Regions from separate parts of the Erwinia sp. BNK-24-b genome, predicted to be linked through region 1. Evidence: predicted binding sites of a transcription regulator. Region 1 holds the regulator's gene; each other region holds the start of a gene.
What was found. The regulator LexA, encoded in region 1, represses DNA repair genes until DNA is damaged. The targets are predictions, from matches to a motif close to TNCTGTATGTACATACAGNA.
Positions count from the first base shown of each region.

Region 1 (3,281 bases):
AGCCTCTCTCATCATAGGATTGAATGATAAGCACAGGAATACCCTGCAAAAAGCCTGATAATTTCGCCATCGGCAAGAGAGGGATCTTAAGATGAGCAAGGCAGCCTTCGACCACGCGGAAGCGCGGCGTTTTTAACGCCATTGTGATAACATAACGTTCTAAGCTGGCCTGGGGAGAGCTATGAAGATAAACAGTCCTGAAAAAATCCTGTCGCAGGCAGAGTCTATCTGCCAGCAGCGCAACGTCAGGCTGACGCCTCAGCGTCTGGAAGTGCTACGGCTAATGAGCCAGCATCACGGCGCAATCAGCGCTTACGATCTGCTGGACCTGCTACGCGCAAGCGAACCACAGGCCAAGCCGCCGACGATTTATCGCGCGCTGGATTTTTTGCTGGAGCAGGGGTTCGTGCATCGGGTGGAGTCGACCAACAGCTATGTGGTATGCCATCACTTTGAAGAGCCTTCACATACCTCGGCGATGCTAATCTGCGACCGCTGCGGGGCCGTGACTGAACAACATGCCGAAGGCGTAGAGGCTATTTTGAAGTCACTGGCAAAAAGCACGGGTTTTGCGCTGACCAATAGCGTTATTGAAGCACACGGTTTGTGCCTTAATTGCGTTGAAGTTGAAGCCTGCCAGCACCAGGATGAGTGCCAGCACGATCACACGGTTGTTGCCAAAAAGCGTGGCCGCTAAGTAGCTAACCCTTCAAATATATTTAAGCCATGTCTGACCAGTGTCAATGACGTGCCAAAGGCCATAAACAAACAAGGGCGGTGCCGTAAGCACCACCCTTGTTAAGCAGACTGATTATTTAGCCTGCCAGCGACTTACTTAACATCCTCAGAAGCGATGTTTATTCGTCGTTTCCCAGTCACCGAGTTCTTTTTCGGCCTGGTCTTTAGTGTAGCCATAGCGTTCCTGGATTTTACCTACCAGCTGATCGCGTTTGCCTTCAACGATGGTCATATCATCGTCGGTCAGCTTGCCCCACTTCTCTTTCACTTTACCTTTTAACTGCTTCCAGTTACCGCCGGCTTCGTCTTTATTCATCTTGTCTCTCCTTAACTTAGAACCTTAGGTGATAACAGCTTATCGTTACAGCAAAACGGCTGACAGCAACATAAAACGCTGCCTAAATGCTTAACGTACTAATAATTGTAGTAGATGATGGCGGTTTTGCATGGCGACCAGCAAAAAAAAGCGAAGCGGTGTGAAAGCAAAGGTAACAAGCCTGTACGACGTGCGGAGACAGTAGCCATTAAGAAAGACGGCAGTAGCAGTAGCAGTAGCAGTAGCAGTAGCAGTAGCAGTAGCAGTAGCAGTAGCAGTAGCAGTAGCAGTAGCAGTAGCAGTAGCAGTAGCAGTAGCAGTAGCAGTAGCAGTAGCAGTACAGCAAACACGGGGAAGGCAGTCACGGTCAAATGCCGTGTTAAAAGAAAGGAAAATCTGTGCTGCTAAGAGAAGATCTGAAACTCAGGAAAGCCGCAACGCGCCGTTATAGAAACGACGCGTGGAGAAATCACCAGAAGCGGTGGCTCAGAGCCAGTTACCGTTACGTATCACGCCAACCGCCAGGCCTTCAATTGAAAAGGTTTGCTGACGCAGGTCAACCACAATAGGCTGGAACTCGTTGTTTTCCGGCAGTAAATGAACGATGTTACCCTGCTTTTTCAGTCGCTTGACGGTAACTTCGTCATCAATACGCGCAACCACTACCTGACCGTTACGCACGTCCTGCGTTTTATGTACGGCCAACAGATCGCCATCCATAATACCGATGTCTTTCATCGACATGCCGCTAACGCGCAGCAGGAAATCGGCACCCGGCTTGAATAAATCCGGATCGACCTGGTAATGTCCTTCAATGTGCTGTTCCGCCAGCAGCGGTTCGCCCGCAGCCACACGGCCAATCAGCGGCAGGCCGTCTTCGTCTTCCATCATCAGGCGAATACCGCGTGATGCACCGGAAACGATTTCGATAACGCCCTTGCGCGCCAGCGCTTTAAGGTGCTCTTCAGCCGCATTCGGGGAACGGAAACCGAGCTGCGTAGCGATCTCTGCCCGCGTCGGCGGCATGCCGGTTTGGTTAATATGCTGGCGAATCAGGTCATAAACCTGTTGCTGCCTTGCCGTTAGTGCTTTCATCCCGCCCCCTGGTTGTTTATACAGTCACTTGTAAGTATATACAGGTATTTCGCCGTTGAAAACCTTAAGCTGTGCAAAAAACGACAATTACTTTACGGGCGTTCAGCGTGAAAGCAATATGCTCAGCCAGACGAAAACGGCCAGCAAGATAGCCAGCAGCACCGCCGCCGACCCCATATCCTTGGCGCGTCCGGACAGCTCGTGAAACTCGTTGCCCAACCTGTCGACCACGGCTTCAATGGCGCTGTTAAGCACTTCGACGATAATCACCAGCGCGACGGACCCGATCATCATGACTCTTGCCAGTACGCTGACGTCCAGCCAGCAGGCGATAATGACCGCAATCACTGCTGCCACCAGCTCCTGGCGAAAAGCGGCTTCATGCTGCCATGCCGCTCGTAATCCTTTCCACGAATAACCGGCAGCTTTGATAATCCGCGTGATACCGACGGCGTTATTTGTCATATCAAGGGAACCCTTTGTAATGTTTAACGTCAATGTCAGGGTAGCGCACATTTTGTAACATCACAGATCTCATGCAAGGATTCTGGTATGCTTGCGGCGCTTTGCTAACGAGAGGCTTCATGTTGTCTATGTCAGGTTGGCGTAAATTATATTATAAATTGTTGAATTTACCGGTAAAAATGCTGGTAAAGAGTAAGGCGATCCCCGCCGAGCCGGTCGCTGAACTGGGGCTCGATACGTCGCGCCCTATTATGTATGTACTACCGTATGATTCAAAGGCCGATCTGCTGGCGTTGCGCGAGCAGTGCCGCAAAGAAGATCTTCCCGATCCCTTAGATCCGCTGGAAATCGACGGTACGCTGCTGCCGCGTTACGTGTTTATCCACGATGGCCCGCGCGTGTTTCCTTACTATGCGCCGAATCTGGAATCCGTTAAAACGTTCCATGACTATCTGGATTTGCACCGTAGTCATCCTCTGCTTGATGTGCAGATGGTACCCGTTGCGGTGATGTTTGGCCGCGCACCAGGCCGCGAAGTTCAGGGCGAAAGCCAGCCGCATCTGCGCGTATTAAACGGTATCCAGAAGTTTATCGCCGTCCTGTGGCTGGGACGCGACAGCTTTGTGCGCTTTTCACCGATGGTGTCACTACGCCGGATGGCAACAGA
Region 1 is NZ_CP179901.1:4,334,803-4,338,083, forward strand. Features, by position in the region: gene zur (zinc uptake transcriptional repressor Zur) at 188-697, shown strand; gene ACMGGR_RS20015 (CsbD family protein) at 845-1,054, opposite strand; gene lexA (transcriptional repressor LexA) at 1,541-2,149, opposite strand; gene ACMGGR_RS20025 (diacylglycerol kinase) at 2,252-2,614, opposite strand; gene plsB (glycerol-3-phosphate 1-O-acyltransferase PlsB) at 2,743-3,281, shown strand, end outside.

Region 2 (3,281 bases), 1.4 Mb from region 1:
AAGCCCAGAACAACAACGCTGCCGTCTTTCGGATCCAGAGAGCTCAGCTGGGTGTACAGCTGATCCAGAGCCTGCTGGCCTTCAGGCTTCAGAGTCGCCTTGTTGAAGGTGAACAGAACGTCTGATTTCAGGGTGAAACGCTTGGTTTCAACAACTGGCGCTGGCGCTGGAGCCGGAGCCGGTGCTGGAGCTGCTTCATCCTGACCGAAGCGGTAGGAAACACCTACGCTCAGCATGGCGTTGTCTGGACGAGTACCAACGGTGTTTGCATCACCGATGTTGTTCACCCACTGGTAATCCAGGCGGGTAGCCCAGTTTTTGGTCACAGCATACTCAAGGCCCACTGCTGCCAGCGGAGAAACGCCGGTGTCGTGGTCGCTGATGCGGTTGCCGTTGTTGTTCTGCTTAGAGTCTGCGCGCCATACCATGCCGCCCAGACGGGTGTACACGTCCAGATCGTCATAGATTGGGTAGCTCAGTTTAGCAGCCAGCTGAACGCCCTGTGCTTTAAATGCGCCATTTACTACATTGCCTTTGTAAGGCATACGGCCCAGCCAGTCATAACCCAGTTCGAAGCCCAGGTATTGGTTAGCCTGGTAACCACCGAACGCACCAGCGCCCAGCTGGCTTTCGTGAGTTGGACCGTCGTTGTTTGCATAACCGTTACCGTAGTAACCAGTGTCGTGGTACTGAGACCAGCCCAGTTTCGCACCGGCGTACCAGGTGTCATCTTTAGGGGCGGCCTGCGCTACGGTAGCGAAGCCAGCCAGTGCCACTGCAATTGCGATAGCTGTCTTTTTCATTTTTGCGCCTCGTTATCATCCAAATAGGCAATGAGCTTTCATTAGCTCTTTGATTAATCCTTCGCCGGGTTATGACGCTCGATTATGACTCATCCAAAAAAGGGAGATTATTGAGCACCCTGGCGACGTAAAGTCTACAACGTACCAGCAAAGTTACAAGTAAGATGTGAAGGAGGCCTGAAAAAAAACGGAGGTTTAGACACAAATTTACATATTTAACTTATGTGAGGGACGAAATAAAGGAGGGGGAAAAGAGGGCTAAACCATTGTCACGCCGGGTCATAGCATAATCAGACGCTTATCAGGCCCGGCGAAGAAGTTTATGATGGGAAAACTCTTATTTTTACTTAATGATACAAACTTGAGTGAATCTTTAAGCCATTAAAGGGTCTGGAGGTCGCCATTTCGATCGGATCCGGGCGCATAATTAACCCCAGGGCCTGGCCACAAAGAGCAGCATTATGCAGTCGTTGCCGATCGTCTGATGACAATTCTTCCGGCAGCCAGCCGAGCACTACGCTGTAGTTTCCTGTTTGCAGGGCCTTTATCATCGCTTCCAGCGTATTAATGGCCGCTGTTCCCTGAACTTGCATAACTTTATCCAGCGGCAGGCCGGATTGCGCAAGCCAGCTACGACTTAGTTTTTGCTGTGGCGTCAGCCAAAGCTGCCAGCGTGACTGGGTGCCGAGCTGTTGCAGTAGAGGTAAAAGCAGCATTTGCGTCATGCCTGGCTGATTCTCACTGTAAATCAGTTCGCTGATAAGGCCAGTAGCTTCGTTTGTTGTCGATGCGGCACAGGCTGAAGCCTGTTGAAAACGGCGATTAGCAAAAAGAGATTTCATGGAATGAGTATGCATATTGGCTTTGCTCGCAGGTCACTGTATGGATATACAGTATAAGGGTAATGCATAAAGATCAACCTTATTTTTTGAAAACGCCTCGCAAAATGACAATCCAGTCGACCCACACAGCAATTATTAATTGAACCTGTAACGGTGATTGCATACCTTTCTTTTCCATAGCAAACGCCACGGGAAGGCATCATTTATCTGGAAGGAGAGAACTATGTGTGACTCAAAAACGCAGATTGCCAAAGCCAAATGTCAGCTTGCTGAACTGGGCGATATTGACAGTCGTAGCCAGTTCGGCGGCTACAGTCTGTCTGTCGATAACGTTGTTTTTGCCCTGGTGGCAGAAGGAGAGCTCTATCTGCGCGCTTGCGAGCAGGTGAAGCCCTATCTGACCGAGCGGAAAATGAAACCTTTGCACTTCAATAAAAGAGGCGTGCCGGTCGCGCTGGACTACTATCGCGTTGACGAGCCTTTATGGAAAGAGAACGAACAGCTTCTGGCACTTTCCAGGCTTTGCCTGCAGGGCGCACGTGAGCAGAAAGCCCGGCAGCAACAAAATCAGCGTTTAAAAGATTTGCCTAACCTGACCGGGAAGCTGGAAATGTTGCTAAGGCAGGTAGGCATCAGCACCATTGCCAGGCTCAAGCAAGAGGGGGCCAGACGCTGCTGGCTTAAGCTGTACGCCAGTAATAAAAATGTCGGCATTAATATTCTGTTTGCGCTCGAAGGCGCTATTACAGGGCATCATCATGAAGCGCTGCCGGAACATATCAAAACAGAACTTCGGCGGTGGTACAAAGAAACGATGCGGCGTCAGGTGGCCAGGCAGCAAAAACCTTAAGCCGCAGAGAGTTTTTTCTTAAGCCGGGCTATTTCCGGCAGCAGCGCGACCAGCAGGCCAACCTGCTGCAATACCAGCGGTTCTTTCGTTTCCGGCGCGGCCTCGGCCTCGGCCAGACGCACAGACAGATTATCCAGCAGTCTGGCAGCCTTACTGTCGTCTACGATATCAACGTGCAGTACGTCATCAACGTAGCAGACCGCGTCGTCCATCAACTGCAGAATTGGCTGGCTGGTCATTTTTTCACGGTGCGCGCCCAGGGCCGAGATGTAGCTGAGAAAGGAGTGGTTAAGGCACAGCAGGCGAAAAGCATCTTCTCGCAGGCTGGTCCCGGTATTTTTCTCTGCTGAAATATTTGAAACCACGGAGGCAAGTTCCGCATCGCCATTATGGGCATCGCGGCGTGCTACGCGGTAATCCAGCCGGTTATCTTTACCCTGGTGATACTGCACAAGGATAGCGTCCAGGTAGCGACAGTTAGCGTTCAGCGTACGCTCCGCCACGGCAGAAAGACGGCGGAAGCGCCAGTCGGGCCAGATAAAAGCCACGGCCAGCCAGGCGATGCCGCAGCCCAACAGCGTATCGATAATACGCGGCAGCGCGACCTCAAAACCTTCACCGAGCAGGTTAAAGCAGCACAGCACCAGCAAGGTAATAAACAGCGTGGCGGTAGCATATTGCGACTGACGGAAAGCAAAAAACAGTACGCCGCTCAGCACAATCAGCACAAGCTGGCCTTCCACGGAAGGCACCAGCCAGAGCAGCGGCAAGCCGATCATAATGCCG
Region 2 is NZ_CP179901.1:2,976,525-2,979,805, reverse strand. Features, by position in the region: gene ompA (porin OmpA) at 1-803, opposite strand, end outside; gene sulA (SOS-induced cell division inhibitor SulA) at 1,151-1,660, opposite strand; gene ACMGGR_RS13585 (TfoX/Sxy family DNA transformation protein) at 1,869-2,495, shown strand; gene yccS (YccS family putative transporter) at 2,492-3,281, opposite strand, start outside.
Region 2: a site for LexA is predicted at 1,680-1,699, ahead of sulA (SOS-induced cell division inhibitor SulA). Genes of this name have one in related genera too.

Region 3 (3,281 bases), 1.1 Mb from region 1:
TGACGGGGTGATCTTATCGCCATACAAGATCGCCTTGCCGTTAACGTTACGCGCGGCGCGGCCAATGGTCTGGATCAGCGAGCGCTCGGAACGCAGGAAGCCTTCTTTATCGGCATCCAGAATAGCGACCAGCGACACCTCTGGCATATCCAGCCCTTCTCGCAGCAGGTTGATGCCGACCAGCACGTCAAACTTGCCCAGACGCAAATCGCGAATGATTTCGACGCGTTCGACCGTGTCGATATCCGAGTGCAGATAGCGTACCCGCTCGCCGTGCTCGGTCAGGTATTCGGTTAAGTCTTCGGCCATGCGCTTGGTCAGTACCGTGACCAGCACGCGCTCGTCAATCGCCACCCGCTTGCGAATTTCCGACAGCAGATCGTCTACCTGCGTGGCGACCGGCCGCACTTCGATAAGCGGATCCAGCAGCCCGGTTGGCCTGACCACCTGATCCACCACTTCGCCACCCGACTTCTCCAGCTCGTAGTTGCCCGGCGTCGCCGAAACATAGATGGTCTGCGGGGCCAGCGCCTCGAACTCTTCAAACTTCATCGGACGGTTATCCAGCGCCGACGGCAGGCGGAAGCCATACTCCACCAGCGTCTCTTTACGCGCGCGGTCGCCGCGATACATGCCGCCAATCTGCGGGATGGTAACGTGGGATTCATCAATCACCAGCAGGCCGTCGGCTGGCAGATAGTCGAACAGCGTGGGCGGCGCTTCGCCCGGCCCGCGCCCCGACAGGTAGCGTGAATAGTTTTCGATGCCCGAGCAGTAGCCCAGCTCGTTCATCATCTCCAGGTCAAACTGCGTGCGCTGGGAGATGCGCTGCTCTTCCAGCAGCTTATTGTTGGCCAGCAGCGTTTTACGGCGATCGGCCAGCTCTACCTTAATATCTTCCATCGCCTGCAGGATGCGCTCACGCGGCGTCACGTAGTGCGTTTTAGGATAGATGGTGTAGCGCGGAATGACCGAGCTAATCTGGCCGGTCAGCGGATCGAAAATAGAGAGGCGCTCGACCTCTTCGTCAAACAGCTCAACGCGCAGCGCGTAGTCGTCCGACTCCGCCGGAAAGATATCGATAACTTCGCCACGCACGCGGAAGGTGCCGCGCTGAAACGCCTGATCGTTACGGCTGTACTGTAGCTCGGCCAGTCGGCGCAGAATGGCGCGCTGGTCGATAACCATACCGCGCGTCAGATGCAGCATCATTTTCAGGTACGAGTCGGGATCGCCCAGACCATAAATGGCCGACACCGACGCCACCACGATGACGTCGCGGCGCTCCAGCAGCGCTTTGGTCGCGGAAAGACGCATCTGCTCGATATGTTCGTTAACCGAGGCGTCCTTCTCGATAAAGGTGTCCGAGCTGGGCACGTAGGCTTCCGGCTGATAATAGTCGTAGTAGGAGACGAAGTACTCGACGGCGTTTTCAGGAAAGAATTCCTTCATCTCTCCGTAAAGTTGCGCTGCTAAGGTCTTGTTGGGTGCCAGCACCATCGTCGGACGGTTCAGATCGGCTATCACGTTCGCCACGGTAAAGGTTTTGCCCGACCCCGTTACGCCGAGCAGCGTCTGGTGCGCCAGTCCATCCTGCAGCCCTTCTTCAAGGCGGCGAATGGCTTCAGGCTGATCGCCGGAAGGTTTAAAGGCGGAATTAAGTTTAAAGACTTTGCTCATTGAATGGCTACCTGGTAGTGAAAAGCGCGGACAAGGTTGTAATTTTACTCCGCTATGGCGATTTTGCCAGCGAAAAATACTGGATATAAGCACAGTTATTCTGCATGCTGGCTACGTTAAGTAAAATCTTGCGGATGCAGAGCAGCGGCAAATGCTTAAGCGGCAGGAAAGCGGCAAGGTTATCCCCAGCCAGGATGAAAGTTTAACATTTGTCAATACGCGCGGTTGAAATGACGACGGCGAAACTGCCTGGCCCTTTCTGCCGCTTGATTTTCATTAACTTATTGAAAAATATTACGCTGTTAATGGCGCTGAGTTTAGCAACAACTCAAGCCCAGGCCGCGTCCGCTCTCGCTTTACAAAGGTTTTCAGTCAGTCATACACATGGTTATCCACAGGAATGGTGGATAAGTGAATTCAGCGCCCTGCCCGTCTGCTGTGTATAAATTCCCTGTTCATGCGCGCGCGTACGCAAAATAATTTTTTTCTTTATTATTTTTATTCATTGTCCCCCGTTAGCCGGGCTGGCACGCATAGTTTCCTGAACGAAACCAGCCTTATTTACGCTTTTTCTTTTTGCTTTGTAGCGCCCGGTATTGCCTTTTATACAGGCGTCTGCACCATTATCGCTAAGCAACCGGCACTGACAAAGTGCAGCAACCTGTTCCCCGGGGCAATTGTTAACTTTTTCTGACCAATTGCGGCGGTAAACTGCGCTTCTCTACGAAATATCCGATTCTATTAAATTATGGCCTGCTAATTGCAACACTCTGTGACCGCCTCACGCTTTCACTACGTCAGCGTGTGAAGCGCAAACTGCGGACGTTGCCAAAACGTGACTGTTCGCCATCCATTGCCAAACGGAGGCGCGATCGAAAACCGTCCGAAGGAGAGTGTCAGATGCTGAGCTTACATGCGATTAACCAGTTTTATGGACAGAATCATATTTTGTGGGATGTCGATCTGGAGCTGCCGCCGGGCACCTGCACCGGCGTACTGGGTCGGCCAGGCATGGGTAAGACCACGCTGGTGAACTGTATTATGGGCCATCTGCCAATCAATAGCGGCTCCATTACCTGGCAGGAAGGGAACAGGCCGCCGCAAAATTTGCTGGCGCAGCCGGTCGAAAAACGCGCCGCGCTAGGCATTGGCTATGTGCCGCAGGGCCGTCATCTTTTTTCTCAGCTTAGCGTTGAGGAGAATTTGCAGATAGCGCTGCTGGCGGGCGTGGGGCAGCAGGGCCATCCGGCTATTCCGCCGATGGTTTACGATCTGTTTCCGGCGTTGTATTCGCTGCGTCACCGCCGCAGCGGCGAGCTGGCGCTGGACCAGCAGCAGCAGCTGGCGTTGGCCAGAGCGCTGGTGCTGCAGCCGAAGCTGCTGATTCTGGATGAGCCAACGGAAGGGATGTCGCCCTGGCTGGAGGAGGAGATGGGCAATCTGATCCACCGGCTGAATCACGATTTCGGGCTGACTATCCTGCTGCTGGAGCAGCGAATTTCGTTTATCCGTAAGGTGGCCGACTATTTTCTGCTGCTGCACCGCGGGCGCAACGTGGCGCATGGCAAAGTTGCGCAGCTGGATGAAAGCATGGTGAACAC
Region 3 is NZ_CP179901.1:3,210,558-3,213,838, forward strand. Features, by position in the region: gene uvrB (excinuclease ABC subunit UvrB) at 1-1,680, opposite strand, end outside; gene ACMGGR_RS14605 (ABC transporter ATP-binding protein) at 2,581-3,281, shown strand, end outside.
Region 3: a site for LexA is predicted at 1,758-1,777, ahead of uvrB (excinuclease ABC subunit UvrB). Genes of this name have one in related genera too.